4 regions of the Brevibacillus sp. WF146 genome follow, and region 1 is predicted to be linked to each of the others. Evidence: riboswitches for the same ligand, from Rfam matches in the RefSeq annotation. Region 1 holds a riboswitch; each other region holds the start of a gene.
The links. A riboswitch is a leader RNA that binds a small molecule or an ion and turns the genes downstream of it on or off. The one in region 1 is predicted to bind cyclic di-GMP.
Positions count from the first base shown of each region.

Region 1 (6,954 bases):
AAAGTTGTTTTTTACATATTGTACGCCTCGTTCCACTTTTCCCTTTGTTTCGGGGGTGCGAATTTCACAAACTTTTGGAACAAGACCAATCGCCGCAGCAAAGTCGGCAGAAAGCGGATGTCAGCGAGGGATCATTTCCCATGCGCAGTACGACTGTTTTCATCTGATCGGTCAGCATCACTTTGGGGATACCCCCAACGTATTCAAAGCTTGGAACCTCGAGATTTTCGGGTTCCCTTTTAGGGAATGAATTCACCCCGGGAATGCGGCGAACGTATTTTCACTATCCCATTCCTTAGCATGTGTTTCCCTCCGAAGATTGACTTGGCCTTTAATTATGAAGGGGATATATCGCTAAGGGTGGGTCATTTTTATTCCGGCGTGATCTGACCCCCATTTTGTGGACTGATTGATTTTGACCCATCAGGCACTTTGGAGGAAAAGGTTTCGGAATTCGCTTGGCGACATGCCGTTCAATCGCATTTGTGGCCTTTCGTGGTTATAAAATTCAATATACTTCTTGATTGCTGTTCCCACATCGACGGCTTCATCAAACAAATGCGGGCGCAGTTCTGCTTTCAAGTGGCCGAAAAAGGATTCGATGCAGGCATTATCCAGACAATTCCCTTTTCGAGACATACTCTGAATAATCCCATGCTTTCGCAGCAAGCGGTAATATGCTTTTGTTGTGTAATGCATTCCTTGATCACTGTGAATCAGCAGTTGATGCGTCGAACGGTTTTGGACGGCCTCTTGTACCGTCTCTAGCACAAACTGGACGTCAAGACTGTCACTTAAGCGGTATGAGACCACTTCATTGTTGAAAAGGTCCAAGATGACGGAAAGAAAATATCGTTTTTTTCCAGCTTGCAAATACGTGATGTCAGTAACCCACTTTTGATTGGGATGAGCTGCTTGAAAATGCCGATCCAGAAGATTGGGCGCCAGGGTATGTCTTTTGTATTGAATCCGTGGATAACGTCTACGCCGTATGATCGCCTGCATGTTCATTTGCTTCATCAGCCGATACACACGCTTACGATTGAGATGCAAACCGTATTTTGTGAGCAGTATAGCCTTCATACGACGATAACCATAAATGCCGCCCAGTCTTCGATGCTCAAAGGATATGATTTCACAAACAGCAGCATCTTTTTGCTTTATCCCAGTTTTAAGCCATTTATAATAGCTGCTCCTGGCAATTCCTGCGGCAGCGCACAGCAAAGATACGGGGAATTGGCTGCTTAGTGCTTGAATAACGGCGTATTTTCCGTGTCTGGAGCATCTCTCCTTTCGGTTTTCAATAACTTTTTTAAAAATGCATTTTGAGCTCGTAGCCACTTGTTTTCCTGTTCCAAAGTGAGATTAGAAGGGATTTTTGACAAAGCCTTTTTAAGCCCCTGTCCTCTCCGGTCTTTCAATCCTTCTACTCCATGGATTTTGTATGCATGTACCCAATTTTTCACGTTAGAGTGAGTTTTAAAGCCAAACCGTTTGGCTGCCTCTCGATAGGACAAACCTTCTTCCAATATAGATTTTACAACTTCCAGCTTACATTCAATCGTATGATTTTCATAAGTCATTATCGCTCACTCCCCTTTAAGTCGAAATTCGACCAAATGGGTCAATTTCCTCTGTCTACCATTTGGGGAGCAGTTCAGCGAACCTGGGTCAATTATATCCCGGCGGTGACACTAGAATCAATTCTAGAGGTTCACCATCTAATCTTTGTTCAATAATCCATTCTTTCAATTTGAAAATTTCTCATGTTCTTTCAATCTAATAATTCAAATTATAAAGAATTTGTTTTGTATTGTGTAATAAGATACACATTGGAATTGTTGGGTTCAATATTCTTATACTCACCCCCCAATGATCAATCATCTTTATACCGAATAACATAAATAATTAAAATTTGTCTAATTTTCATCCTTAAATTCTTAACCATGAGGTGAAAGTTATCCAACTATCGTTCATGAAGTCTAGTCTCCCGACCGGTAGCGAGGAGTGAAGCTACTCGGAAATTCTTCCTTATTGAAGATACTGAAAGAGGGGCGTCGGAGGAATTGTAAGGATTTCGATTATATCCCCGGCTCTTCTTATAGCTACCTAAGGAGGGGAGTTTTAAAACTAGCCAACATTCAGGATCCAATGTGTGAGAAAATACGCTGTTTAAATGAGTCAAGCAGTAAAGCATACAAGCGATGACCTATCTTTGATATTTTGAAGTGCATAATATTTGATGTTACTAATAAAATTAGTTATTATTTACTATAGAGTAGTCTATAAGTTGCGAATAGAGAGAGTTTTTTTGGGAGGAAGTATGTTTAAAAAAATTTCTGAGTTACCCACTAGATATGAACCCCTTATAACAACTTTTGGTGAAACGGCGAAGACAACTTTCGTTAGACAAGATCATGACTTAGAGGTGATAAAAAAATTAGCATCTAGAATTGAAAGTTCAAAGCAAAGTAAGTTAATGTTTGTGCTTGCACCAAGTGGTACAGGCAAAACAACATTCATACATAGTTTAGAAGTATTCCTCGCTGATAAGATTTCAAGTGTTAAACGCTTACCGCCTGATTCAGAACTTCCAGTGGACAAAATCCCGGATTATTTAATGAAGATAAAGCGAGATAATTCAATAAAAGTTATAAACTTTGATGGAAGAGAAGCCCCTTTTTTCAATCAGGATCAGTATCAGACCTTTCTTGGTAGACTCAACTCAATTATTCGTACAAGAAATGATCTATTGTTATTGTGGCCTGTTAATGATGAGAATTTTGCAAAAAAACTAGTAGACATTATGTACGTTGTTGGTGGGAAAAGTCCCTTTGGTTCGGAGCCTATTTATAATTTAAAAGGACTTGATCAGAGAGAATATGTAGGTGTTCTTGATCGAATAATGCAGATTGGTAATTGGAAATTGGAAGATGCAGCAATTTCGCGAGAAGAAGTGGAGGAAATAGCGAATAATTCAATTAGGGTGGGCGACTTCTTAGACGATGTGCAAGCTTTAATTACCGAGAGATTTGATACAAGCGATTTAGGCGTACAATTCCCGGAAGTTGTGTTTGTATTATCATCAGGTATAACGAATATTCGGGAAATCTGTAGAAATGTCCGCAGAGCAGATAGTTATTATCTTGAAGCTTCTCGTTTGTTAATGTATACAAAACGTTCAAATGTTGCTGAATGGTGGCAGGAAAGAAATAAAAACCTTCGTACAGCTTTACCATTTGTTATCTCTCTTTTCAATGCACAGTTGTTATCTCTTTCTGGGAGTTCTGTTGTTCATGCAATGCTTAATTATGGACCACTTGATATAAAAGCTCAGATTACAGGTGTACAGGCCAATATTGGAAACGCAAAGAGGGTTATAACATCGTCTGAACTATACAAGTATTCAATTCTGTCTGAAGTTGACAATCGAGAGTACGGATCGTCTGTTAAACAAGAAACTGTTGATGCCTATAGCTTCATACAATCTCTATCGAAGACAAGACACAAAGAAATAAATAGTGCAGTCATGCAATTGTTAATTGAGGCTAATGGTGGATTCTCAAATGTACAATATGAAGTACCTCAAGGAAAAGGGCTTATTGTGGATGCTGTATGTCTCAGAAAGGAAGATGGTAAGAAAATAAACCTTGAATTCCACCATAAAAGTGCCAAGGAAACAAAAAATAATGAAATTGCAATTTATATACTCGAAAAACTTAAAGAATACTCTATTAACTATGGATTAGCCAAACCTTAGGATACTATTAAGGCTACAAATGAACAAAATCAAGTTAGGTGGCAGTTTGGTATAAGTTCCTAAAAAGATTTACTACTCAAACTTTTATAGATCGAATGAGCGTAGAGAAATTCATTGTATCACCGTTTTTCAACTCGGGGTGATTTCTCCGTCTCTACGAGGCTTAAAGTCATCCGATAAGAGGAACTTTTGTTGCAAATAGGTTATATTAGAAAATATATTTAGAAAATATATAATGAGCAATGTCGCCTGCAGGGCGGCTTTTTTATTTTTTCCAGACCAGCAAAAAATCCCACCATGTCACGAAATCCCAACAGTACTCCCGCCCACCGCCCAAAGCCCCTCCATCCCATCACTCCCCTATGAGAAAACTCCCATGCCATCTGAAAAGACTAGGCATGTACATAGTCCGATAAACTTTCTCCGGATAGGAAATATTAACCAGTAACATTTTCGTTATATCATAAAAAGCGACAAAAAATCACAAGATATTACAGAATTCATCAAGACATACTAAATTTCAACAAGGTTCGTTAATGGCAAACTTATCGAAAGATAAGGACGCAAAGCCACGGGTCTAAGGTTGTCAAACTATGATCGCCGGGTTGCCGAAACCGATGTTCTCTATTTCCGGAATAGAGGCTATTCGGGTGACCGAATAGTCTTTTTTGTGAACATGTACCTTCCCCGATTACGCCAGTGCAACAGAGCGAGACTTCGAGCAAGGGGAAAATGTTTCCGCGGCTCTGGTATCGCCTGCCGCTCATCGGTAACCGGGTTTTGCCAGTCCAACCTTTCGAATGGGCGGAAGGGGGTTACAGTTGTGCTCTAGGATGAAAACCTGCTTTTTCATTCCACTCCAAAACAAGAAACGATCGGAGGTAGAAACATGAACGCGACAAGCAAAAAATGGCGCGGCTTCCAATGGTGCGGTTTGCAGATGCGCAGTTTGAAAGCCCGCATCCTCAGCTTATTTGTGATCATTCTCATCCTGCAATTGGGACTTTCCTCATTTGCCATCAGTTATTCCAAACAAAACATTCAGCAGGAGGAGATCAGCAAAACGAGCAGCCTCCTGCAGTCCAAGATTCAACTGATCGGAGAAGAGTTCGACAAAATCGGGTTGGTCAGCAAGCTGGCCAATTCTTCCTACGAGAAAAAGCTGGAGGAACTGCGCGGATATCCCGATGATCTGGTCAACCAGTTGTTTGAGAGCAAGTATCGGATGAGCAACGGTTTGTACTCGTTGGACGAATTTGTCGCCAAAACAAAGGCGAACATCGGGAATGCGCGTATTGAAAAAGGACCGCTGACCGTAGAGCAAAAACGGCAGATCTTGGCGTCCGAGAGCTTTGACGGTCTGTTTGCGACGATTAAGAAGACGATTCCTGAATCGCAATGGTACTATTTTACATCCGTCAACAAGTTCCAAAAAATTTATCCGTTCGTAGAGAACAAGGAAGGCACCTATACAACCGCCAAATCCATGGCCAATGAATTTTTCCAAATTGCCGTTCCCGAAAACAACCCCAACCGGGAGATTAAATGGACGAAGCCTTACAAGGACGATCTGGGAACGGGAATGATGGTGACGGCCTCCATCCCGATTTATGCACAAGACAAGTTCCAGGGCGTCTTCTCCATCGACATTTCCTTGACGGGTGTGGCGGAAATCGCCAATTCGCTGTCGCTGGCCGACGGCACGCACGCCATGGTTGTCGATCCCCATCAAAACATCTTGACGGGCGCCGCCAAAAAGGTGGAGAAAAACCAACAGAACACGCTGAAGGCGTGGATGGTGAAGGTGTTAAACGAACAGAAAGCCAGCGATCTGTATACCGATCAAAACGAACTCGTGTTTGCCAATAAGATTGAGGCGACAGGGTGGTATTTGTTCCTGTGGGTTCCCGTCAGCAGCATTGAAAAACTGTCCGATCAGCAGGTGATGCTGGTCAGCCTGATCATCTTCATGTTCATCGTGGGGATTGTGATCGTTTTCGCGTACATATCCAAACGCCTGAACGTGCTGGCGGACGTACGCGACAGTTTGGTTGCCATCGCCCCGGGCGGCGGGGATCTGACGGGACGCATTCAGGTATCCGGTTCCGAACACATGAAAGAGATCAAAACGTCGATTGAAAGTTCCACGGAGCAGATCAAGACGTTCGAGGCGAATATGGACGCGCAGGCTGACGGAACAGACGCTTCGTCCCAAAATCTGGGTCAGGTAACCGAAAGCATCGCGGAAGTGACGGCGGCTCTGGTGACGATCAGCAACAACATTCAAAATCAAACCGAGCTCCAGTCTGAAATGAGACAGATTGCCGGTCAGATGAAAGCGACCTCCGAACAGCTCAATGAGCTGGTCAAAAAGTTTGTGGTGCGCGGCGATGCCGGTAAAGAGGAACAATCGGCATGATGATGGTGTTTGGATAAACCGTACGTATCTCTGCTCTTGTCCCAGACTCTTGCGAATTTGGGCGTTCCGGCGGTGAAGTGCGGGGATATCCGCATTCCGCTGGACAAAACGCTGGAGATACGGCAGTTGGACGAGGTTGCGGATCGTGTACGCGATCAGGACCTTGCTCTTCTGTGCAATTCCGAGTATGCGGTGGCGTCCGTGTATCCGCTTCTGAAGGGAACGCCGCTCATGGAACAGGCGGAGCTGTTCAAAAACAAGATCAAGTTTCGCGAGACCTTGCGAAAGCTGTATCCGACTTCTTTTTCCGCGAGTGTTCCTATGAGGAGATTTTCCGCCTGCCTGTGGAGACACTCCCGTTTCCCCTGGTGGTCAAGCCGACGAAAGGCTTTCGCAGCGTCGGCGTTTACCTGGTGGAAAAACCGGACGAATGGCCGGCGATGTGCAAGCAGCTGCAGGCGGACATGAGAGCGGCCAAGGAGATTTACCCCGAGTCGGTCGTGAGCGCCAGCAGCTTCATCCTGGAAGCGTGGATCCAGGGAGACGAATACGCGGTCGATGCGTTTTACGATGCGGAGGGGGAACCTGTCGTCCTGAACGTGTTCAAGCGGATGTTTGCGCACGAAGCCGACACGTCCGATCGGATTTATTTCACGGGGAAGAGCGTGCTGCAGGAGGCCCTCGCACAGCGCCTTGCTTTGCAAGCAGGGTTTTTTTATTGGAATCAACCGAGAAGAGGGGAATGGATTAAACAACATCGTCGGCATGACGCACG
Region 1 covers NZ_CP109943.1:773,447-780,400, forward strand. Annotated here, with positions in the region: gene A6764_RS03805 (IS3 family transposase) at 424-1,341, opposite strand; gene A6764_RS03810 (helix-turn-helix domain-containing protein) at 1,245-1,583, opposite strand; gene A6764_RS03815 (hypothetical protein) at 2,324-3,760, shown strand; cyclic di-GMP riboswitch class I at 4,289-4,373, shown strand; gene A6764_RS03820 (methyl-accepting chemotaxis protein) at 4,650-6,179, shown strand; gene A6764_RS03825 (ATP-grasp domain-containing protein) at 6,353-6,954, shown strand, end outside.

Region 2 (8,052 bases), 350 kb from region 1:
GTTGCCGCACCGACGGTCGGTACAATAGACGTTCCCCACAAGGGGGCGGCTCATGTAATTGCGAGTAGACCACCTTAGCCTACCAAGTCCAAGGGTGGTCTACTTCTTTTTGTGGAAGGAAAGTGAGACTGGTTCAGCTCTCGTCAAAGCTCAGCTTCCGAACGGCCACCCGCTTGATTTTCACCAGGTACACCAGATACATCGCTCCAATCGCTGTCCAAACCAAGCCGAGCTGCATCGACCTGGCCTCCAGGTGGACCCATAAAAACGCGACAAAGCCGGCCCCGATCAGCGGGGAGACGAAATAGCTCCACCAGCCCGACAGCCCGCGCCGTTTGCCGGTGTAGTGGGCGATTACGCACAGATTGACAAAGGTAAACGCGATCAGCGCCCCAAAATTGATGAACGACGTAGCGGTGAGCAAATCCAAAAACAGTGCGCTCAGCATCAGTGCCCCGATCAGCAGCACGTTGAGCAGAGGTGTCTGCAGGCGGGGATGGACGTAGCCGAACCACTTTTCCGGAAGGTACCCGTCCCTCCCCATGGCGTACAGCAGCCGGGTCACGCTGGTTACCGACACGAGGCCGGACGCCAGCGTCGACGAGAGGGCCGCCGCCAGGAAGACGAGTTGAAACACCGCACCGCCGATGTGCAGCGCAATCTCGGCCGAGGCCGCTTCCGGGTCGGCGAAGACGCTCACGTCGGGAAACAGCGACTGCGTGAAGTAGGAAGCCGTCACAAACAGCGCACCCCCGGCCAGCGCCACGAGGATAATGCCCCGCGGGATGGTGTTGGCCGCGTCCTTCGTCTCCTCCGCCAGCGTCGTGACGGCGTCAAAGCCCAGAAACGAGAAACAGAGAATGGACGCGCCCGCAAGCAGGGCGGCGGCGGACATGTCCGGCGAGTAAAACGGCTGGACAGCAAACACCTGGCCGATCCCCTCGCCGTGCAGCAAGCCTCTGACCGCCAGCGCGGCGAAGACGGCCACGACGGACACCTGAAACAAGACCAGGAGCGAATTGACGGTGGCCGTTACGGTCACCCGCATCACGTTCAGCGCGGTGATCAGGATGACAAACCCGACGATCCACAGCCGCGCCGGTATTTCCGGAAACACCGCCGACAGGTAGACACCGGTCAACAGGGCGTTGATCATCGGCAAAAACAAATAGTCCAACAGCGACGCCCACCCGACCAGAAAGCCCACGTAGGGGTGAAACGTCTGCTGCGCGTACGTGTAGGCGGAACCGGCGGAAGGAAACACCCGGACCATTTTGCCATAGCTCGCCGCCGTAAACAAAATGGCCAGCAGGGTGAGCAGATAGGCGGCCGGGACGTGACCGCCCGTCTCCTCCGCGACGATGCCGTACGTGTCAAACACTGCCATCGGCGCCATGTATCCGAGGCCGATAACGACGATGTGCCACAGTTTTAAACTGCGGTGAAGCTCTGATTGCTGTTGCATGGGCAGTCCCCCTCCGAAAGATGACATGAATTATTATACAGTTAGATGAAAAAATATCCACACTTTTCGGACTGCCCCTCTCAAAAAAATCCCCCGCCCAGGTGAGCGTCTGCTGCACCCGGCGGGGTCCCCAAGAATATGGAAAAAGCTGTTAACCGCGTTAACAGCCTTTCCACTTATGCTCGAAATTATCCCTGCTTCGGCAGTTCAAACGAACTTTTCAGCGAAACGATCCGGTTGAACACCAGTTTGTCCGGGGTCGTGTACTTCGGATCGACGTTGAAGTAGCCGTGGCGGAAGAACTGGAACTTGTCGTGCGGCTTGCTGTCCTTCAGGTTGGGCTCGACAAAGCCGTGCAGCGTTTCCAGCGAGTTGGGATTGATGTTTTCCAAGAACGAATCGCCGTCCTCCTGCCCGTCCAGAATGAGCGGTTCATACAGGCGAAACTCCGCCGGAACGGCGTGCTTGGCGTCCACCCAATGGATGGTCCCCTTCACTTTCCGGCCGGTGAACCCGGTGCCGCTCTTCGTCTCCGGGTCGTACGTGCAGTGCAGTTCCACCACGTTCCCCTGTTCGTCCTTGATCACGTCGTGGCACTTGATGAAGTAGGCGTGCTTCAGCCGCACTTCGTTGCCCGGGAACAGGCGGAAGTACTTGCTCGGCGGATTTTCCATGAAGTCGTCCTGCTCGATGTAAATCTCGCGGGAAAACGGGATTTGTCTGATGCCCATCGCGGGATTTTCCGGGTTGTTTTCCGCGTCCAGCATCTCCACCTGGCCTTCCGGATAGTTGGTGATGACCACTTTCAGCGGGCGCAGCACGGCCATCGTGCGCGGCGCCTTCAGCTTCAGGTCTTCGCGGATGAAATGCTCGAGCATCTTCGCGTCCACCACGCTGTTGCTGCGGGAGACGCCGATTTCCCGCGCAAACGCCCGGATCGCTTCCGGCGTGTAGCCGCGGCGGCGCAGTCCGGCGATGGTGGGCATCCGCGGGTCGTCCCATCCGTCCACGATTTTTTCGTCCACCAGCATTTTCAGCTTGCGTTTGCTCATCACCGTGTTGGTCATGTTCAAACGGGCAAATTCATACTGGCGCGGCACGTGCTCCATCTCGCACTCGCGAATGACCCAGTCGTAGAGCGGACGATGGTCTTCAAACTCGAGCGAGCAGAGCGAGTGGGTCACGCCTTCGATGGCGTCTTCCAGCGGGTGGGCAAAGTCGTACATCGGGTAGATGCACCACTTGTCTCCCGTGTTGTGATGGGTGGCATGGGCGATCCGGTAGAGCACCGGGTCGCGCAGGTTGATGTTCGGCGAGCTCATGTCGATTTTGGCGCGCAGCACTTTTTCGCCGTCCTTGAACTCGCCGTTGCGCATCCGCTGGAACAGGTCCAGGTTTTCCTCCACCGAACGGTTGCGGTACGGACTCTCCGTGCCCGGCTCCGTCAGCGTCCCCCGCGTTTTGCGGATTTCCTCGGCGGAGAGGTCGTCGACGTACGCCTTGCCTTTTTTGATCAGCAGCACCGCGCGATTGTACATTTCCTCAAAGTAGTCGGAAGCGAAATACAGACCGTCCCACTCAAAACCCAGCCATTTGACGTCTTCCTTGATCGCTTCCACGTACTCGGTGTCTTCTTTCAGCGGATTGGTGTCGTCAAAGCGCAGGTTGGTTCTGCCCTTGAACTCGTCAGCCAGCTCAAAGTTCAGGCAGATGGATTTGGCATGCCCGATATGGAGATACCCGTTCGGTTCCGGAGGGAATCGGGTAACGACTTCTTTCACTCGTCCCGCCTGCAAATCCTCGATGACGATGTTGCGGATAAAGTTGGATGATGCCGACTTGTTTTCCAATTGAATCAACCTTTCACTTCACCTTTACATTCAATAATACTGATTCCTCATCGAGAGTTCAACAAATCGGGCCGTCCCCCGTCCCGCCGCACACCGCCGGGACACTTACCGCTGCAGCAGACGGTCGTAATAAATGTTCACGATGGAATCCAGCGGCTTGCGCTGTTCGACGACGGCCTGAATCTTTGCCAGATGCTGCGGGCGCACCAGATGGGCGAGCGGCTGCGGAACGCGGGCAAACTGGCGGAACGCTTCGCGGGCCAGGTCATCCCAGTACGCGTGATAGCGCAGCAGGTCGTCCGGCATGACCCTGACCCGGTCGGTGCCCGTTTCCGGCAGGCAGTCGAACGGTTCGTCCAGATTGAGCGTTCCGTAGTCGTCGGTAAGCTGTTCGCCGGGCTGAATGTCCCGGGCCGCCAGTTCCAGATCGTAGGCCGTGCCGACGCAGTTGACGTGAAAGCTGTGGTTGACGAAGCGGGCCTTATCCCAGCAGAGAATGTACGCTCCATGCTGATTGCGAAACGAGTATTTCAACACGTCCTGCTTGCGCAGCGGATCAAGCGATTCCACGTAAGACGGGTCCAATACCTGATCGAGATCGTCCAGCACCCAGACGATGGTTCCCTTGGGAATCAGCTTGGTGGCAAAGACTCCGTACCCGATTTCATCATGAATATACCTCAGTTCCGTATCCGGATGCATCATCGTCTCATTTCCCTCCTTGGCGAAGCTGCTCTGTTTTCTACATCATAATCAGTCCGGCCGGCTCGGGTGTGTGCGAAGGTGTGTGCGAAGAAAAAAGATTTGCTGCCTAGGAAGAGGAACCGGACGATGGTCACAAATACAACAGAATTTTTTCATTTTGTTATTAAACATCGGGACGTTTTTACCGATCTAATGAAAGGAGACGTGATTTTACCAAGTCCATTGGACTGCTTGCACCGCGGGATGAAATGAAGATGGTCTCATTTCCCGTTTTCTGAATTCCACAAGACCAGGCATTGATATCGAAACGGCAAACCCGGGGAAACCCGGCGGCGCAAAGCTACAGGGGCTACCTCCGCCGCGTGCGGACACGCCAGCCAGTTACCGAAGTATTGATGTAGGACAGACCGATGATCCTATGTCATCGGTCTTTTTATGGAAACAAGCGGTTGCAGGCCATAGGGGGAGGTGAAGCGCCAGACGTACGGACCATCCATCGCAACTCGCTTCTACAACAAGACAAAGGAGGAACGATTGTGAAAAAGTTCTGGACAAAACTCAGCGCTCTGGGTCTGGCCGGCGTTTTAAGCCTGTCCGCCTTCGCATCGGCGGGAAATGCCGCCAACCGTCCAACCTCCATGTCGCCGAACGGCATGGTTACCTCGCCGCACTACCTGGCTACCGCCGCTGCACTGAAGACGCTGCAGGAGGGCGGAAACGCGGTAGATGCCGCGATCGCGGCGGCTTCCACGCTGACCGTCGTCTATCCCCATTACACCAGCATCGGCGGAGACAACTTCTGGCTGATCTACAACGCAAAAACGAAAGAACTGCGCGCCCTGAACGGCAGCGGCCGTGCCGGGGAGAAAGCGACCATCGAGTTCTACAAGAGCAAAGGGTACGATAAAATCCCGTCCCGCGGTTACCTGGCCGCCAACACCGTCCCCGGAGTCGTTTCCGGCTGGTGGGAAGCGTACAACTACGCCCACAAGGAGATGAGCGGCAGCAAGATCCCGTGGAGCAAACTGCTGGAGCCGGCGATCGAATACGCGGAAAAAGGCTATCCCGTCTCCCCTAACCAGGTGTACTGGACCAAGTACGCGACCGATCCGACCGACAACGAACTGAAAAATCTGCAGCGCTTTGAAGAGTTCCGCAAAATCTACCTGAAGCCCAACGGCGAACCGTACCAGGCCGGCGAAATCATGAAGCAGAAAGACCTGGCGGAAACCTTGAAAGTGATCGCCAAAAAAGGGGCGGACGGATTCTACAAAGGCGAAATCGCCAAGAAAATCGTCGACGACGTGCAGAAAAACGGCGGCTTGCTCACCCTGAAAGACTTTGAAAAACACACCGCCACGTGGGCAAAACCGATTTCCGTCGACTACCGCGGATACAAGGCGTACAACGTGCCGCCCAACTCGCAAGGGATGGCCTCGCTCTCCATTCTCAACATCCTGAACAACTTCGATCTGAAGAGCATGGGCGAAGGCACTCCCGACTACTACCATGTGATTGTGGAAGCGACCAAGCAAGCCTTTGCCGACCGTGACAAATGGCTGACCGACCCCGAGTTTGCCGACATTCCGGTGGATTACTTGCTGTCCAAAGAGCACGGTCAAGAACTGGCCAAGCGGATCGACATGAAAAAGGCAGCCCAAACGGTGGAGCCGCTCGATCCAAAAGGGGACACTGTATGGCTCGGCGTCGTCGACAAGGATGGCAACGCCGTTTCGATGATTCAAAGCCACTACTTCGACTGGGGCTCCGGCATCGTTGCCAAAGGCACCGGCGTACTGCTGCAAAACCGCGGCAGCTACTTCTCCCTGGATCCGAACCACGTCAACCGCTTGGAGCCGGGCAAACGCTCCTTCAACACCATCAATCCGGCGATGCTGTTTAAGGGAGACAAGCCCTACCTCCTCTATGGAACCCAAGGCGGAGAAGGACAGCCTCAGACTCAGGCCGCCCTGGTGACCCGCATCGTCGATTTCGGCTTCAGCGTACAGGACGCGATCGAAGCGCCGAGATGGCTGCACGGACGCAACTGGGGCGCTTCTTCCAACAACCTCAAGGTGGAAAGCCGGATTCCGCAGGACGTTCTGGACGAACTGATCAAACGCGGTCACCCGGTTGAAAAACTGGAAGCCGCCTACACCGATCAAATGGGCCAATCCGGGGCAATTCTGATCGATCCCGTCACCAACGTGAAGTTTGGCGGCGCCGATCCGCGCGGAGAAGGTGCAGCAATCGGATATTGATTCACTCCAGACTGCCGGGAATGTTCCCGGCAGTCTGAATGCTTTCACGCTTCAGACGTTCGAACAGGCCTGATTATAAAAGGAGGAATTCCTTCGTGTTTGTCTTCGGCAAGCTTCGAAACAAACTGATTGTTTGGTTTCTAGTCGTAGCGATCATACCACTCATCGGCACCTCCCTGTACATCACCACCAGCAGCTCAAAAATCATCACGGACAAACAGCGGCAGTCCTACATCGACCTCGCCAAAAGCACCGCCGTCGCGATGGATCAATACCTGGACAGACGGATGACGGAGATTCAGGTGCTGGCCCGTTCATCTGACATTCAATCGACGGACGCTGCCGCGAAAAACCTGTTCATTCGCTCGTTCACCGAGGAAATGAAGATCTTCGACGGCAACACCTTCATCTCTCCGGACGGGAAAGTGTCCGCCGACACGTTTCCGAAAAGCGTCGGCATCGACTTGTCCGAACGGCCGTTTTTCAAGGACGGGATGGCCGGAAAATCCAGCTATTCCGATATCGTGATCGCCAAGACGACCGGCAAGCGATCCATCGTCGTCGCCTCCCCCGTCAAGAGCCAAAGCGGCCAAATTCTTGGCGTCCTGACTGGTCTCGTCAACGTTGACCAGTTTACCGAAACCTTCCTGCAAAATCTCAACCTGGGCAGCGGCGGGTACGCCATTCTCGTGGACAACAAAGGGCTGATTCAAGCCCATCCCAACAAAGAGCTGATCGGCAAAGCGGTGGATGAAGCCGGTCTGCCGCAGGGATTGGCCGAGATCCTCAAGAAAGGCGGCAGCGAGACGGCCTCCTATACCTACAGCTACGCCGGCAGCGAGTACATGGTCGCCTATGCGCCTATTGCGAAAACGAAGTACGGCTTGTTCCTGCATATCCCCGTCCAATCCATTACGTCGGCCGTGACCGCTCTCAACAGCAACATCGCCGTCATTGTGGTCATCGTCAGCGCTCTTGTGATCGCGATCGCATTCGCCGTGTCGCTCCGGATCACGCGGCCGATCAAGGAAGTGGCCACCGTGACCAAACGCATCTCCGATGGAGAACTGACGGTGGAGCCGCTCCGCATCCGCACGCAGGATGAAATCGGCCAACTGTCCCGGGCCGTAAACGCCATGGTGGAAAATCTGCGCACCATTATCCAGCAGGTGAACGCCAGCGCCGAAAATTTGGCTGCGTCCGCGGAAGAGCTGACCGTAAACGCCGAACACACGAGCAAGGCCACCGAGCAGATCGCCACGACCATCCAGGAGGTGGCGTACGGCGCGGAGCGGCAGGTGCAAAGCGTGGAGGAAAGCGTCCGCGCGATCCAGGAGGTGTCCTCCGGGGTTCAGCAAATTGCCGCCAGTGCGGAAAACGCGGCAGATTCCGCCCTCAGGGCTTCGCAAATCGCGATCGACGGCAACCAGACCATCCAAACCGTCGCGCAGCAAATGCAGTCCATCAACGAGACGGTCAACCAGATCGCCCGCATCGTCAAACGTCTGGGTGACAGTTCCCAGGAGATCGGTCAAATCGTCCAGGTGATCACCGACATCGCCGAGCAGACCAACCTGTTGTCGCTCAATGCCGCCATCGAAGCGGCGCGGGCCGGCGAACAGGGACGCGGATTTGCCGTCGTGGCGAACGAAGTCCGCAAACTGGCGGAACAATCGGCCCAGTCCGCCCAGCAGATCGAACAGCTCATTCTGGCCATCCAGCAGGAATCGGACCTGGCCGTTCAATCCATGGAAAAAGGGACAAAAGAAGT
Region 2 covers NZ_CP109943.1:425,274-433,325, reverse strand. Annotated here, with positions in the region: gene A6764_RS02255 (APC family permease) at 134-1,465, opposite strand; gene A6764_RS02250 (glutamine--tRNA ligase/YqeY domain fusion protein) at 1,654-3,324, opposite strand; gene A6764_RS02245 (SET domain-containing protein) at 3,421-4,020, opposite strand; cyclic di-GMP riboswitch class I at 4,320-4,409, shown strand; gene ggt (gamma-glutamyltransferase) at 4,659-6,281, shown strand; gene A6764_RS02235 (methyl-accepting chemotaxis protein) at 6,377-8,052, shown strand, end outside.
Region 2: linked by a shared signal. The riboswitch ahead of ggt (gamma-glutamyltransferase) and the one ahead of A6764_RS03820 (methyl-accepting chemotaxis protein) in region 1 are both predicted to bind cyclic di-GMP.

Region 3 (8,052 bases), 770 kb from region 1:
TCCACGTGCAGCGTATTGGGGGTGGTGACATACACCGCGTCGACGCCAAGATCAAACAGCTCTTCCAGGCTTCCGACCGCTTTCGCCCTCCCCGCCTCAGCCGCCAGGGCCATCGCCCGTCCTTCCAAGATGTCGGCCACGCCCACAATCTCCACCCGTTCATCTCGCTTCAGGATCGAGGCATGTACCTTGGCAATCCCGCCCGCTCCCAAAATGCCAACCTTCACCAACGCCATGCAGCATGTCTCCCTTCTCTCCACACCTATCCCGTATTTCGCCAAATCAGAAAGCGCTTACACTTTTTCCATGACAAATCGCATCCTGCTCGTTTTTTCTCCTCGATCGAAACCGATTGACCGGATGGATCATGCCGCGATGTCACCGCGCTCATGGCTGCAGGACACTCCGTGCTGCGGGTTGCGCAAGCGCTTTCTCTAATTTGTCTTCATTTTACATCCTCCGCCCGCGCCTTGCAACATATTTTTTAGAAAATAAAAAATTGAATGAAAAGTAATGGCGCTTGCGCATCTGTGACAAAAAAAGCGCTCTGCCATCCCCTGCACGTTCGTGAGGAGAGGCAGAGCGCGTGTGTCCGTCAGGATCGTGATGCTTTCGGAAAACTGCCGGCCCGTCTACGGTATGGCCTTCGTGGACTGGCGAATGATCAGCTCGGGCGGTAAAATGACACGCTGCTTCGTCTTTTTTTCCCCCTCGATTTCACGTACCAGCAAATCCATCACCTGACGTCCCATCTCGTCAATCGGCTGGGCGATGGTCGTCAGCGGCGGATCTACGATGGACGCCAATATCGTGTTGTCGAATCCGACAACAGACACATCGTCAGGGATGTGCAGCCCCAGTTCCTTGGCTGCCTGGTAGACGCCAATGGCCAGGAAGTCAAAACAAGCAAAAATCGCTGTCGGCCGTTTGGGTGACGTCAGCAGTTCCCGCGCTGCCCGCTTCCCGTCCTCCAGCGAATAATCCGTCCGGATCACCAGGTCTTCCTCCAGCTCCAAGCCGTTGTCCTCCAGCACCTGCCGAAACGCCTGCAGTCGATATTTATCACTCGTTCGATTCATGTTTCCCAGCAAGATGGCAATCCGTTTGTGCCCCAGCGAAACCAGGTGGGAGGCAGCCTGATACCCCCCCAGATAATCGTCGACAGATACCACGTCGATCGTCAATTCCGGGATGTCCTGCGCAATCAGCGCCACCGGCAGATTCTCCTGCAACAGTTCCTTCAAGACGCGATGATTTCTCGTGGTGGTGCCGATGATGATGCCGTCGACGCTTTTCTGCTTCAACAAGGACAGGTACATGTCTTCCGTTTCCGGGTTGTTGTCCGTGTTGCACATCAACAGGTTAAAGCCCAGTTCCCTTCCCCGGTCCTCCACCCTCCGCGCGACCGCGGCAAAAAAGGGATTGGCAACGTCCGGGATGATGAGTCCGATCGTACGCGTACGCTTTCCCGTCAACGCGGATGCGACCACGCTGGGCTGGTAGCCCAACTGCTCAATCACTTCCAGGACCCGTTTCTTCGTCTTCGCGCTGATCCGGCCGGTATTATTGATCACGCGGGAAACCGTGGATATGGACACGCCCGCTTTCTCCGCAACGTCATAAATGGTTGTCTTCATTTCTCATCCACTTTCGTATCATTCTTTTTCGATTCGGAAATAGGGAAAGCGCTTGCTCTCCTTTCTGTCTTCAGTTTACAGGGTCCCTTTTTGTTTCGCAATTGGATTTTGAGGGAATGATCCCAATTTTCGGGCAATGGCGACGGTCATCGGCGGGATTTTTGCCACAGTTTCCGCCATGCGCAGATGGACTACCCACATACGCATAGAACCCTGGTAACGGATTCGCTCCGGCTCTTGTCGAATCCCTGAATCCCTTGACGAAGGATGGGGGGAATCCTGGGAATCCACTCCATCCATTCGTAAATCGACATGCTTCTCTTCGATTGAAAACAAAAAAATACGGATAAAAATAGTAATGGTTTACAATAACGAATGATGGCGGTGTGAAATGGACTCACATATCTTTGACATCGTTCTTCGATCTGTTCTTGCATTTGCTATTATAATGGTCATTGCTCGTACGCTTGGAAAACCGACGGTTGCCCAACTGACGTATCACGATTTTGTAGCTACGATTACATTGGGCGCGATAACAGCCAATTTGACATTTAACAAGCAAACGAGTGTCTGGGAGTTGATCACCGCATTGCTCACTTTCAGCGGCATAGCGTATTTCCTCATGTATCTAGCACTGAAAAACCGAACGCTCCGTAAATGGTTTTCAGGTCAGCCAACGGTTCTCATCCAAGACGGAAAAATCTTGGAGAATAACATGCGAAAATTGAAACTGACATTAGATACGCTAAATCAGGAATTACGGGAAAAAAATATTTTCAACCTTGAAGAAGTTCAATATGCCGTACTTGAACTGAATGGAAAAATTTCCGTACTTCGAAAACCGAAATACCTACCGGTAACACGAAAAGACTTAAAACTGAAACCCAACATAAGGCAATATTTCCCAATTGAACTGATCATGGACGGCCAAATCATTGAGGACAACTTGAAAGATAACGGGATTACAAAAGAATGGCTCCTATCGCAAGTGAGAAAGCGAGGGCTCTCCATCGAGAAGATTAATTATGCCGTAAAAAGTTCGAATGGATCTTTATATATTGATCCATTCGAAGATCACATTAGCCAACCGATCGATCAGGAATAAGAATCTGCCAAGCGATAGGCCTCCTGCCTCAAGATCACCGGCATACGGTCACGGATGTCTGCGCCAACCTTGTTGGGCCGGCTGGCCGGAACCATTCGCCCCCGCTTCCGGGTCAGGCAGGTAAAACAACATTTCCCTTCGACCCGTTTGTGGATTGCGTGCCATATCAACTCCTTTACACAGTGGTATCGACTGGTCGTAACCCTGTGTAAAGAGATTGGTAGCAAGTCCGCTTTCCTATTTTTTATTGTTCCGGAATCGGATACTCTCTATCCAATATGTCATCCTTGTCACAAACATCCGAATCCTCATCTTCTCCGGCCTGTCTTATTCGATTTCTTTCCTTTTTGATCAGGGAATCAAGATTATATTTTTGCTCCACTACGCACATTTTACTGCCGTCCGCCCCTTCATCGAGCTGGATGTAGACAGGAGCGTCACTGTCCAGGTAATAGCTGACCGGAATGACGGGATCGGTTTTCCTGTAAAATCCGATGGTACCACAGTAGTCGTCCATGTAGTCGGCGACAATAAACTGTCCATTGGAAAGATTTCAGCCTGTCCCGTATGGACGATCTGGTGGTATTGGTTATAGTGCGCCGTCACTTCGAGAAAGGCAGACACATCATAATAGAGTTTCTTCCTTCCACGCCGGCCAATGACCAATGGTTTTCCCTTGAATAGCTTACCTTCAACGATCTCCAGCGCATTTTTCACATAATAGCCCTTTTCATCTTTCTCATCGTAACTGAACGTATAGTACTCCAGGAATTCCCGGATCCGGTCCGTATCATAATACAAGGGAAACTGCACCGAGACGAACAATGTTTTGTTTTTCAGCTCCAACAACGTGAAGAAGAATTCCAGCATTTGAATGCTCTGGCTTTGAAATGAGTCATATTTCATTTCGTAGTCTGGAAGAAAACAGTACTCGTAACAATCCGGCAGCCTGCGCAAGACTCCCTTTTTGATCGCATGCTTGTTCTTTTCTGATGAGAAGTCGATAATCTCCATGGTTGAGTCTCCTTCCGCCTACTCCAGGCCTAAATTTAGCTATTTGACTGTCATAAGTGACTGCTTCTTGGGGTTGATAACTGACTGTGGCTCCAAGCAGCAGCTCTAATGCAATCGTTACTGAAGAAAGTTTGCGGAACATGTTGTCTAAAAATTAAAATGCCCACCTTTATTGAAAATGAGTATAATTTGTTGCTGAGATTTCACCGCTGAAGTTAGGACAATGGAAGTGATACATCGTTTGTCCTTCTTTCAAAACCAACGATAAGTTAATAAAAATTTATGCAAATGGTCTATGATAATTTTTGAAAATGCGTTACAATCGAACTAGCAAAAAGGAAAAATTTACGTTAAGGGCAAACTAACCGAAAGGTTAGGACGCAAAGCTACGGGTCTAAAGTCATAACGACCATGATCGCCGGGCTGCCGGAATTAGTTCTATATCACATGCTCTATTTTCGGCTGCCCTTTTTTGCAAAAGGGGGCTTTTTTATTTTCAAAATGTGAAATGTAGGAGGTTCATCGAAATCAAATAAGTCAAACTCATTTGGCGTACAGTTTATTCCACATTAAAAAACACAGAAAATCGGAGGGAGTACTATGAATTTTGAGTGGACAAAAGACCAAATGATGTGGATTGAAAAGGTCAGACAATTCATGATCGACTTGGATGTAGAAAATGCTTTAAAAAGCGAGAGCGAGCAGCTGCCTTGGCAGATTCGCCAAGCGTCCGGCAAACAGGGACTAATTGGCCTGGATGTTCCGAAGGAATACGGAGGCGAAGGTTTGAGCGCCGTTACAATGGGACTTCTTTACGAGGAATGCGGCAAATTCGGAGTCAACACCCGCGAAGTCATCGGCGCCGGACACGGCAACATGATCGCCAAATTCGGAACTCATGAGCAAAAAAGCAGGTATTTGCCTTCACTCATAAAAGGAGATTTACTGGTGGGCGTCGGTTTGACGGAACCGAACTGCGGTTCCGACCTGGCCGCTATCGAAACGTTCGCTCGCAAAGATGGATCGAATTACATATTGTCGGGCTGCAAGGAATGGGTAAGCCGTGTGGAGGAGGCCGGCGTATTCGTCGTCTTCGCTCAAACGAAGCACGGTTCCGGAACGAAAGGCTTGACCGCCTTCCTTGTCGATATGAACGATCCCAATATCGAGAAATACGCCCTGGAGCCGATGGGAATGAAAGGTTGGTCCTATGGCGGCTTCCGGCTTCACGATGTCGTGATTCCGGCGGAGAACCGATTGGGTCTGGAAGGGGAAGGCTTCCGGATATTCAACCAACACTTCGGCTATTGGCGGGTACTGATGGGAATCATCTGCGTCGGAGCGGCCAGAAAGGCACTGGAGCAAGGCGTGCAGTATGCCAAAGAACGGATGGCCTTCGGCGGTCCGATCGGCCGGTTTCAGTCCGTCATGCACAAAATCGCCGAGCACGCGACCCTTCTGGAAACGGCAAGTCTGCTCAGCCTGAAGGCGCTGGACGTTTTGGACCGCGGTCATTCCAATACAATGGAAGCCTCGATGGCCAAATGGTATTCGACGACCACGGCCTACAAGGCGATCGACGACATGCTGCAGATCCATGGCGCCCGGGGCTACGTCAAGGAATACGGCCTTGAGCAGAAACTGCGCGACGTGCGCGGCCTGATGATAGCCGACGGCAGCACGGACGTGCTGAAATCGTTAATTGGCCGGGATTTGATGGGCAGGGAAATCTACGATGCGATGCTGGGGCGCGCTCGGGAAGAACAACCACTGCGCGTCCTCAATATGGTGCCATAACCTGCCTTACCATATAAAACGGACATCGATATAGACAGGAGAGCGAACCATGACTGTGAATGAAGGACTTGAGAATGTCGTTGTCGCCAAAACCGCGGTCAGCCTTGTCGACGCAGAGAAGGGGAACCTGGTGTACCGGGGATTTCACGCCAGGGATCTGGCCCGCGATAAAAGCTTCGAGGAGGTCGCATATCTTCTCCTGCACGGAAATATGCCGGACGTAGACGAGCGCAAGGACACGCTGGAAAAGTGGGCGTCCGCACGGGAGCTCCCCGCTTCCGTCCGAAACGTCATCGACGCCCTTTCCGAAACGCACGACTTGATGAGCATGCTGCGTACCGCTGTCTCCGCGCTGAGCATCGATAGCCCGGAATATCCGCCTACTTTGCAGCAAGCCACCTCCGTCATCATAAAGCTGCCCGTGATCATCGCTTATTGCTACCGTCGGCTCAAGGGCCTGGAGCCTGTTGCTCCCCGGCCCGACCTCGGGCATACCGCTAACTATTTATACATGCTGAGGGGTACGGAGCCGTCCCCCGTCCATGTTCAGGCGCTGGAAGCTTATTTGAACCTGCTGATGGATCACGGGATGAACAGCTCCACCTTTACCGCCCGCGTGATCGCCTCGACCCGTTCGGATCTCGTTTCCGCGATCACCGGAGCCATCGGCGCTTTGAAAGGACCGCTTCATGGCGGAGCCCCTTCCTTGGTGCTGGACATGCTGAAAGACATCGGCACGAAAGATAACGCTGAGCCGTGGATCAAGCGGCGCTTGGAAAGCGGAGGAAGATTGCCGGGCTTCGGACACCGCGTGTACAAAACGAAAGACCCACGATCCGAAGCTTTAAGGCTCATCGCCACCGAATTGTCAGGCAGTGATGCCTGGCTCGATCTGGCCGTGCACGTGGAGCAAACAGCCCAGGATCTGCTGGCCGTATATAAACCTCACCAAAAGCTGTACACCAATGTGGAGTATTATGCGGCTGCCGTCATGAATGCGATCGGCTTCGAACCGGAGCTGTTCACGCCGACCTTTGCTTTAACGCGGTCGGTAGGCTGGTGCGCGCATATCATTGAAGCCTCCCAAGGCCGTTTGGTGTATCCGGATTCCGCTTACATCGGACGATTGCCTTCTGAATAACGTTTTGGGGAAAAGGAGGCCGATCAATGGCACGCCGACAAATCATTATGTTTTTGGCCACCATGAACGTGTTCATCTTGTTGTACGCGCCTCAGCCGCTGCTGCCGTGGCTGTCCGATAAGTACGGCATCTCGATCGCAACAGCCAGCTTGACGATCTCCCTGACGATCATCGCGCTCGCGGTTTCATCGCTCGCGCTGGCGCCGCTGTTTGATCGGTGGGACCGCAAGAAAGCGATCGGGATTTTTTGCCTGCTGCTGATTGTTCCGAGCGCCATGCTGGCCATAACGGACTCCTTCACCTGGATTTTGGTCTGGCGGGTCGTGCACGGCATGTGCATCCCCGGAGTGACTGCCGTGCTGGTCGCCTACGTGTCCGAAGAATTTCCGGCCGACCGGCGCGGCCGTGCGCTCGGCGCCTACGTCAGCGCCACCGTAGCCGGCGGGTTGGTCGGCCGTGTCATTGCCGGACCGATCGCCGAAGCGTTCTCGTGGCATGCCGTCTTTATCGCTACCGGGTTCTTTTCCCTATTGGTCACCGTTCTCGTATGGCGGTATTTGCCCGCCTCCCAGAATCAAACCAACAGGGCAATCGGCGGGTTTCTGGCGCATTTCCGCAATCCGGCGCTGATCGGCACTTTTTTGATCGGCTTTTCGCAGTTTTTCGCTTTTATCGGCTTTTTCACGTATCTGCCCTTCTATGCTTCCGGCGCTTCGTTTCATCTCAATGCAACACAAATTTCGTTGCTTTATTTTACTTACCTGTTCGGCATCTTTTCCGCTCCGCTGGCGGGGTACTTCTCCGACCGCATCGGCCGGAGAGCGACCATGGCCTTCGGGCATCTGATCGGGGCGTCAGGCATCCTGCTTACGCTTCATCCGTCGTTACCTGCTCTGCTGGCCGGCGCGTCTATTCTCGCGTTTGGAAATTTCGCGTCCCAGTCCGCTACGACAGCCTACGTGACCGATGTCGCGAATGGGTCCAGGGGCGCCGCTTCTTCCCTGTATCTGTTCTTCTTCTATGTCGGCGGAAGTCTCGGCGCTTACATCCCGGGATTATTATGGTCACGTTACGCATGGGACGGTTTGGTCGCGACTACGACATGCATCATTGTACTTGCCCTGCTCAGCAATTATTTCCTGGCAGGAAAAAAGAAGATAACCCATCCCGCAAACACAACGCAAACTTGAGTTATTAGTTAAAGATTACAATTGGAGAGTGTATGCATCGATGATACGTAAAAAAGTAGAAAGGAACCCCAAGCCATCCTCCTTCAAATCTTGGAAATGGAAAAGCATCCTGTCCTCGTTCGCCAGCGTACGCGGCAAACTGTTTCTGTTCTCCTTCCTCATCTTGTT
Region 3 covers NZ_CP109943.1:1,543,122-1,551,173, reverse strand. Annotated here, with positions in the region: gene A6764_RS07560 (Gfo/Idh/MocA family protein) at 1-236, opposite strand, end outside; gene A6764_RS07555 (LacI family DNA-binding transcriptional regulator) at 633-1,637, opposite strand; gene A6764_RS07550 (DUF421 domain-containing protein) at 2,029-2,742, shown strand; gene A6764_RS07545 (hypothetical protein) at 3,124-3,756, opposite strand; cyclic di-GMP riboswitch class I at 4,102-4,187, shown strand; gene A6764_RS07540 (acyl-CoA dehydrogenase family protein) at 4,357-5,553, shown strand; gene A6764_RS07535 (citrate synthase/methylcitrate synthase) at 5,603-6,694, shown strand; gene A6764_RS07530 (MFS transporter) at 6,721-7,884, shown strand; gene A6764_RS07525 (methyl-accepting chemotaxis protein) at 7,925-8,052, shown strand, end outside.
Region 3: linked by a shared signal. The riboswitch ahead of A6764_RS07540 (acyl-CoA dehydrogenase family protein) and the one ahead of A6764_RS03820 (methyl-accepting chemotaxis protein) in region 1 are both predicted to bind cyclic di-GMP.

Region 4 (8,052 bases), 500 kb from region 1:
TGATCGGCTGGCTGGGGGCGCGGACGCTGCCGCTGTCTGCCAAAAAGCGGCGCGAACTGGCTATTCTCTCCGGCTTGGGCAATACTGGATTTATCGGCCTTCCGCTGTGCGCCGCCCTGTTCGGGCCGAAAGGGGCGGTGCTCGCCGCCGTCTTTGACGCCGGGCTTGATTTTGTCATGTGGACCGTGGCGGTGATGATGCTGCAGGAGAAAGGGGCCTTCTCGCTGAAGGGACTGAAAGCGATGGTCAACATTCCGATGATCGCCATCGTCGCCGGTCTCGGCTTCGCGATGTCCGGCCTGACGCCGCCGGAACCGGTGAAGCAGTTGGCCGCCGCGCTGGCCCGGCTGGCTTCGCCGCTGGCGATGCTGTACATCGGCATGCTGCTGCCGCTCCTCTTGCGCAGCAAGCCGCAGGTGTCCCTACCGCTGTTGGGCGTGCCGATCACGTTCAAGCTGTTTGTGTTTCCGCTCTCGGCGGCGCTGCTGTTGTCCGTGCTGCATGTGGACGCGGAGATTACCCGCGTCGCGGTCGTTCAGGTGGCCATGCCGACGGTGGCGATGGCGTCCATCCTGTTCGCCCGGTACGCGGCCGATGAGGAGATGGGCGCAATGACGACGGTCTTTTCCACGCTGCTCGCGCTCTTGACGATTCCCGCCGTGCTGATGGTGGGCAGTTTGTTGATCCGCTGACCGCGGTCGGATCGGTTTTGGCTTATCATGAAACATTACCCATCTCCATGCAGTCATACAAGGTGAACAGCAATACAGGATGTAACAGATTGGAGGAATTGCGCATGAAATGGAAGAAGGCTGTGGCCTGCGCCGTCGGGCTGCAACTGCTCCTCGCCATTCCGGCCGGGGCTGCCGTGAACGCCAAGATCACGGTGAACGGGCACGCCGCGCAGTGGAAGCACGAGGCCATTACCGTGAACCAGCGGACCTACACGGCCGCGGAGGATGTGAGCGGGATTCTGCAAGCCGCCTGGCAGGTGGAGGGCGATACAGGGGTGCTGACGCTGCCGTCGAACAGGACACTTGCTTTCAAACTGCACACCGACGAAGCGGCCGTCGACGGGAAGTGGACCACGATCGAGCACGGAGCCCGGCAGTACAACGGCACCGTCTATCTGCCGCTCCGCTGGGTGATCGAACAGGCAGGGCTTTCGATCCGTTGGAACCCAAGCACGAAGGAGGTGGATATCGTGAAGCCGAAAGGAGACGATGATGCGTTCAAGGTGCTCGAGAACGCGCTTTTGAGCGCAGAGGAAAAAGCGTTTGTCCAGAAGGTGAAGGAGCAGCGGGGCGTACACAAGCTGGGCAGCCTGTACGTGATCGCCCTCGGCCAGGCGCCCAATCCCGGTTACGGATTGAAGGTGACCGGTACGGAGTGGAGCCTGGAACAGCTCAAGGTGTACGTCAAGCAGACCAAGCCGGACCCGGGCAGGATCTACGCCCAGGTGATCACCTACCCGTATCTGATCGCCCGGGCGAAACTGCCGCCGAACACAACCGTCCAGTTTTACGATGCCGATACGAAACAGCCGCTGTTTCAACAGCAGAAGAACAGCCAGCCGGGCCGATGAGGGCCTGGCTTTTTGTTGCCTTTCCCACCCGGATGCTGTAAAGTAATAAGATAGAAAAGATTGGTACGATCATCCTGGGGAAGGAGGTGCAGGTACGTGTTTGGTGCCGTTCAAGCGTGGTTTGTGGTAGAAGTTACCAGCATGACGCATGAGGGAATCCGCCAAGGGGGTAGTCTGCCCTTTTTTGGTCATACAATTGAGCGGAATCAACCAAGGCGTACCATGCATCGATAACCCATCGACTGTCCGATTGCGCGACGATGCCGCAGGTGTAGGCCTGCGGCTTTTTTGCGTCCAAAAAAGGCCGCCGGCGAGTGTGCTGCCCGGAGCAGGAGGCGTTTCCAACGTTTCCGGGGCGGGAGCGGGCCCGCTTGGCCGGACCTGTCTGTCGGGCAGGGCGGTGGCACAACCCCAAGGAGGCGTTTTTCCATGATCATCATCGCGACCCAACACGTGCAAAAGTCGTACGGAGCGGACCCCGTTCTGCGGGATGTCACGCTGGAGATCAAGGCGGGCGAGCGGGTCGGCATCGTCGGACCGAACGGCGCGGGCAAAACCACGCTGTTCAAGCTGCTGGCCGGCCTGGAGCAGCCCGACGCGGGAGAGGTGTTCCGGGCGAAGGGCATCCGCTGGGCCTACCTGCCGCAGACGCCGCAGTACCCGCCGGAATGGACGGCGCGGGACGTGATCGCCAGCGCCTTTGGCGACGTCCTGGCGATACAGGAAGAGATGCGCTCACTGGAGCGGGAGATGAGCCGCGTCGGTGAAGCGGACCGAGAGCTGGAGCGGCTGATCGGGCGCTACCAGACGCTGCAGTCCGAGTTTGAGCGGCTGGACGGCTATCAGTGGGAAGCCCGCATGGCACAGGTGACGGACGGCCTGGGTCTCTCCGAGGGATTTCTGTCCACGCCCTTTGCGCGGTTGAGCGGAGGGGAGCAGACCAAGACGGGACTGGCCAAACTGCTCTGCCAGCAGAGCGACGTTCTTCTCCTGGATGAGCCGACCAACCATCTCGACCTGGAGGCGATGGAGTGGCTGGAGGGGTTTTTGCGCGACTATCCGGGAACGGTGCTGATGATCTCGCACGACCGCTGCTTTCTGGACGCGGTGGTCAGTTCCATCTACCACCTCGACGGAGGCGTGGCGGAACACTACACCGGCAACTACAGCACCTTCGTCAAAGAGCGGGAGGAGCGGCTGCTGCGCCAGTTTGCCGAGTACCAGGAGCAGCAGAAAAAGATCAAAAAGATGCAGGAAGCGATCAAACGGCTGAAGGAGTGGGGCAACCGCTCCAATCCGCCCAACGAGGCGTTTCACCGCCGGGCGAAAAGCATGGAAAAGGCGCTGGACCGGCTGGAGCGGATCGAACGGCCCCGTCTGGAAGCGGAGCGGATGGGCCTGGCGTTTCACAAGGCGGAGCGGAGCGGCGAAGAGGTGCTGGTCGCGGAGGGCGTGAGCAAGTCGTTCGGGGGGAAGCGGCTGTTTGACGGCGCCTCCCTCCTGCTGCGGTACGGCGAGCGAAAAGCGATCCTCGGACCCAACGGCTGTGGCAAGTCGACGTGGATCAGGATGATGGTGGGCGAGCTTCCGCCCGACGCGGGAACGGTGCGGATCGGAAGCAGTGTCAAGCTCGGCTATCTCTCCCAGCGGGCGCTGGAGGGGGACCAGGAGCGGCGGGTGATCGACGTGTTTCGGGAGACGGCGGCCGTCTCCGAGGCGGAAGCGCGTCACCGGCTGGCCGCGTTTTTGTTTTACGGCGAACAGGTGTTCAAGCGGATCGGCCAGTTGAGCGGCGGGGAGCGGATGCGCCTGCGGCTGGCGCAGTTGATGCACCAGGACGTCAACCTGCTGGTGCTGGACGAGCCGACCAACCACCTGGACATTGAGGCGCGCGAAACGCTGGAGGAGGCGCTGGCCGGCTTTCAGGGATCGCTGCTCATCGTCTCCCACGACCGGTACTTTTTGCAAAAGATGGTGGACGGCGTCTACTGGGTGGAAAACGGCCGGCTGGTCCACGACGAGGGAACCTTTGAAGAGGCGCGGGAAAAACGAAGACAGCGGCACAGCGGGGCTGGCAGCCGGACGGCGGAGAACGCGCGGAAAGCGGGGGAGCCGCTGCAAAGCGAAAAGCGGCCGCATGCCGAAACGATGCCGCACACGATGAAACCGGCCGGTTCCGGCCCGGATGCGGCCAGCTCCCGCAAGCGGCCCAACCCGTACAAGCTGGCGGAACTGGAGCGGGCGATCGCCGAGCGGGAAGCCCGGCGGGATGAGGTGATGGCCCTGCTGTCCGGCGGCGAGACGGACTACCGGAAACGGATCGGCTGGCAGCAGGAGCTGGAGCGGTTGACGGAGGAGATCGACGCCCTGTACCGCGAGTGGATGGAGCGGCAGGAGAGCTAGCCGGGAGAGCAGGCAGGAGAAAAGGTGTCCCCCTTGACGGAACGCAACGGTATAAGTTACCATTATATTGACAATTGATATATTTTGAAAAAAGGCAAACCTATTGAAAAGTAGGGACGCAAAGCTAAGGGCCTAAGGTAACTTCGTTTACTATGGCAGCCGGTTGCCAATCTGTTTTTTAAGCCTTCTTGCCCTTTTAGCAGGAAGGCTTTTTTTATTTTGGCAGAAAAAGGGGGTTGGGCCCGAATTTGGCAGGGATTGACGAGAGGCAAGGATGAGTGGCAACCGTAATCATGAAACCTGGAGGTATCAAAAGTGGCAGCAAGACATGCAGTTGACAATGAGCAAGATCATCATGCAATCGTTGTAAAACACAAGAACGTAGCCAAAAACGTGAAAATCACCACATTATTGCTTACATTATTTGTCGTCACATTGGTTTCCGTCGGATATCTTTCCTTCACCGCCTTGAACAACATGGCAGCGTTCAGTCAGGACATGGACGATCTGTACGAGAAAAACATGCTCAAATCCCTTGCACTGAAGCAGTTTGAAACGGACTTTTACAGCATCAGGCTTGAAACCGCAAAACTGTTGTTTGCCAGTCGCTATGATCAAAATGTGGTACAGTCGATCGAAACCCAGAAGTCCAGCGCGGGCAGCATCCTCGAAGAAGTTCGGAATCAAGAGATGAGCGAGGAACAGAGGGCCATTATTGACGAAATCGACAGAAATTATACCCGTTATCTGGAAGCAGTGGACTCGTATATCGGCAGATTGAAGTCCAACGTGGCAACGACGGAAGAAGAGAGAGCCCAACTCACCCAGTATGCTGACACTGTTCAAACCAATATCAACAAACTGGTGACCTTGCAGGCGGATGAGGCGAAACAAGTGGTGAATCAAGCCGACGGGGAATACCAGCAGGCGAAAAACCGGTTTATTGGAGTTGCTGTCGGAATCGCCGTAATCGTTGGTGGCCTGACGCTGCTCCTGACAACACTGATGAAAGGCTCCATGGCTCAGATCAACAGCGTCCTGGCAAGGCTCTCGGCATATGACTTCACCGTTTCGCTGGAAGCGGAAGGCAAAAACGAATTTGCCCAGATGAACAGGTCGTTGTCAGTGGTCATCGACAACATGAAAAAAGCATTGACAGAGGTAAAGAGCAATTCGCATGAAGTGACGGATCATTCCCGAAACCTGGCGGCTGTTTCGGAGGAAATGTCGGCATCCTATCAGGAGCTTGCTGCGACCATGCAGCACGTAGCAGCGGGAGCGGCCACTCAGGCCCAGGATTTGTCCGAGATTGTCGGGGCTCTGTCGCAGTTGACCAGCAACATCGAACATGTGTATCAGGAACTGCAAAACGTCAAGGACGAAACCGAAACGGCTGAGAACAAAGCCCATATCGGAAAAGAAGAAATGGATAAGCTGGTCACCTCCATGGAGGAGATCAAACAAGCCATTGGAGTCGTTGTCAAGAAAGTGGGGATTCTGACCGACTCGGTCAAGGAGATCAGCGGCATTACCGATATCATTTCCGGCATATCGGACCAGACCAACCTGCTGGCGTTGAATGCGGCCATTGAAGCGGCAAGAGCGGGAGAAGCAGGCAGAGGGTTTGCGGTGGTGGCGGAAGAAGTCAGAAAACTGGCGGAAGAGTCCAGGCAGCATACCAATACCATTCTCCAGTTGGTCGAATCGATCCACAACGATACGGATGAAGTGATCAAAACGTCCCAGAACGTGGAAGCCTCCGTCATGGAGCAGGTGACATCGGTGGAAAACACGGTAAAATCCTTTGCGGATATCCTGGCTTCCGTCGAAAACATCGCCCCTCTGATGAAGAAGACGTACATGGCCATGGACGAGATCGTGAAGTCCAAGGATATCGTGATGGAACGGGTGGAGCAGGTAAGCGCCGTTACAGAGGAAAACTCGGCGACCACGGAAGAAGTCGCAGCCTCTTCCGAAGAACTGACCGCATCGTCGGAAGAAGTGGCGTCCACCGCTCAACAATTAAGTGAAATCGCCACGGGCTTGATGGAAACGGTAAACAGGTTTAAAGTGTAGCGTTTTTCCTGAAACGAAAGGGAGTGTGTCGATTACGATTCCCGTATCGATGCACTCCCTTTTGTCATGGAGCGGGGAAGCCCTGGTCAAGCCCGGGCCTTCCCCGTTTTCCCCCGGGCGTTCGATTACGAAAGGATGGTGGGCATCCTACGCTTGGGCGCTGGGCTCCGGCAGCCGGCGGTAGCGGGCGCGGAACAAGACCAGCATGACGACCATCAATACGCCTCCGACGATGAACGGACCGCTTTGGTACCATCCGTAGACGGCGCCGCCGGCCAGCGGACCGAGGATGCGTCCCAGGCTGTCCATGGAGCTGATCGTTCCGCTGGTGACGCCCTGGCCCTGGGTGGTCCGCTGCGTAATCATCGCCGTTCCGGTGGCGCGGATCATGCCCTGCCCCGCTCCGAACAGGGAGAGCGTGAGCGCCAGCGCCCAAAAATTGGCGGCCAGCGGGATGGCAAAGAAGCCGATGCCGTACAGGATCAGGCCGATGGTCAGGACGAGCGGTTCGCCCATCCGCTTCACCATTTTGCCGATCAGTCCCCCTTGGACGAAGGCGGAGATGATCCCCATGACGAGAAACATGTAGCCGAGGTCTTTCGATGAGTAACCGTACAAATCGTTTATGTAGAGGGCAAATGTCGTCTCCAGGCCGGAAAAGGCAAACGAGACGATGAACATGATGCCGTACAGGAGCGAGAGCGGTCCAAACAGGGCGGCCAGCGGATTGCCCCGCTTGTCCCGGGAACTGCCCGTCCGCTTCTCTCGCGGCAGGCTTTCCGGCAGCGCAAACAGAATGATCAGAAACGTCAACAGCGCCACGCCGCCCGAGACGAAAAACGGAACGGCAAAGCCCCACCCGCTCAACAGGCCGCCGAGGACGGGACCAAACACGAAGCTGAGGCCGACTCCGGCGCCGATCACGCCCATTCCCTTCGCCCGTTCTTCGGGCGGAAACAGGTCGGCCACCATCGCCGTGACCGTCGGCATCGCGGCGGCGGAGACAATCCCGCCGATGATGCGGTAAGCCAGCATCGCGGCATAGCTCTCGGCCAGGCCAAACAGGATAAAGGTGACGGAAAATCCGAACAAGCCAAAGGCGATCAGCGGTTTTCGGCCGATCCGGTCGGACAGCATGCCCCAGATGGGGGCGAACAGGAGCTGCATGATGTTGTAGCTGGCAAACAGAATGCCGATCTGCAGCGAAGAGGCGCCGACGTTTTCGGCGAAATACGGGAGAATCGGTATGATGATGCCAAAGCCCAACATGGTGAGGAAGGCGACCAGGAACAGGAGGGCAAGGTACTTCTTTTTCACGCGAACCATACCTCTTTCCACACAGTTTGTCATGCTGTTTCCACCTTACGGGATGGTTTTGTCGAAGTCAAGCGATTCACCGGGACGCCGCCCCGCCGGCGTGGTATAATAACAGGAAGTCACACATCGTATTGAAATCCGCGATGTATCCGCGCATGAGGGGTTGTCAATCATGTCTACTGCAATGATCTACTACCTGGCCTGGGAAGAAGACGACTGGCTTGACGAGCTGCTAGACCGCTTTCCCGAGCTGAACGCGCTCGTGCCTACGGCCAAAACGTTTCAGATGATACAGGAGCTGCGCCGGACGGGCGAAGTGGAGCGCTGCGTCATCGTCCTCAACGCCGCTGCCGAACAGGAAAAGTGCCATCAGTTTTTACGGCTGCTGGCGGAGGACGAGCAATTGTCCCGCGATCCGCTGTACATCGTCGGGCTGAAACCGGATGAGGAGGCCGCCTGGCAGGAAGCGTACCCGCACGCGAACATTGTCGTCATCACCGGGTTTGCCGTCGAGTTTGACTACGATGCCGTGCTTTCCCGCATGGCGGCCGATTTGGAGGGAGTGCGTTGAAGGAACAGCCGGGCGACTTTGACCTGAGCGCGTTTTTGCAGCGATACGGTCTGTTTATCTACACGGGCGATCCGGAGGGCGACCTCCTTTTGATCGAAGA
Region 4 covers NZ_CP109943.1:1,270,434-1,278,485, forward strand. Annotated here, with positions in the region: gene A6764_RS06155 (AEC family transporter) at 1-692, shown strand, start outside; gene A6764_RS06160 (stalk domain-containing protein) at 797-1,585, shown strand; gene abc-f (ribosomal protection-like ABC-F family protein) at 2,015-3,988, shown strand; cyclic di-GMP riboswitch class I at 4,072-4,159, shown strand; gene A6764_RS06170 (methyl-accepting chemotaxis protein) at 4,304-6,064, shown strand; gene A6764_RS06175 (MFS transporter) at 6,212-7,381, opposite strand; gene A6764_RS06180 (hypothetical protein) at 7,554-7,952, shown strand; gene A6764_RS06185 (YqgQ family protein) at 7,949-8,052, shown strand, end outside.
Region 4: linked by a shared signal. The riboswitch ahead of A6764_RS06170 (methyl-accepting chemotaxis protein) and the one ahead of A6764_RS03820 (methyl-accepting chemotaxis protein) in region 1 are both predicted to bind cyclic di-GMP.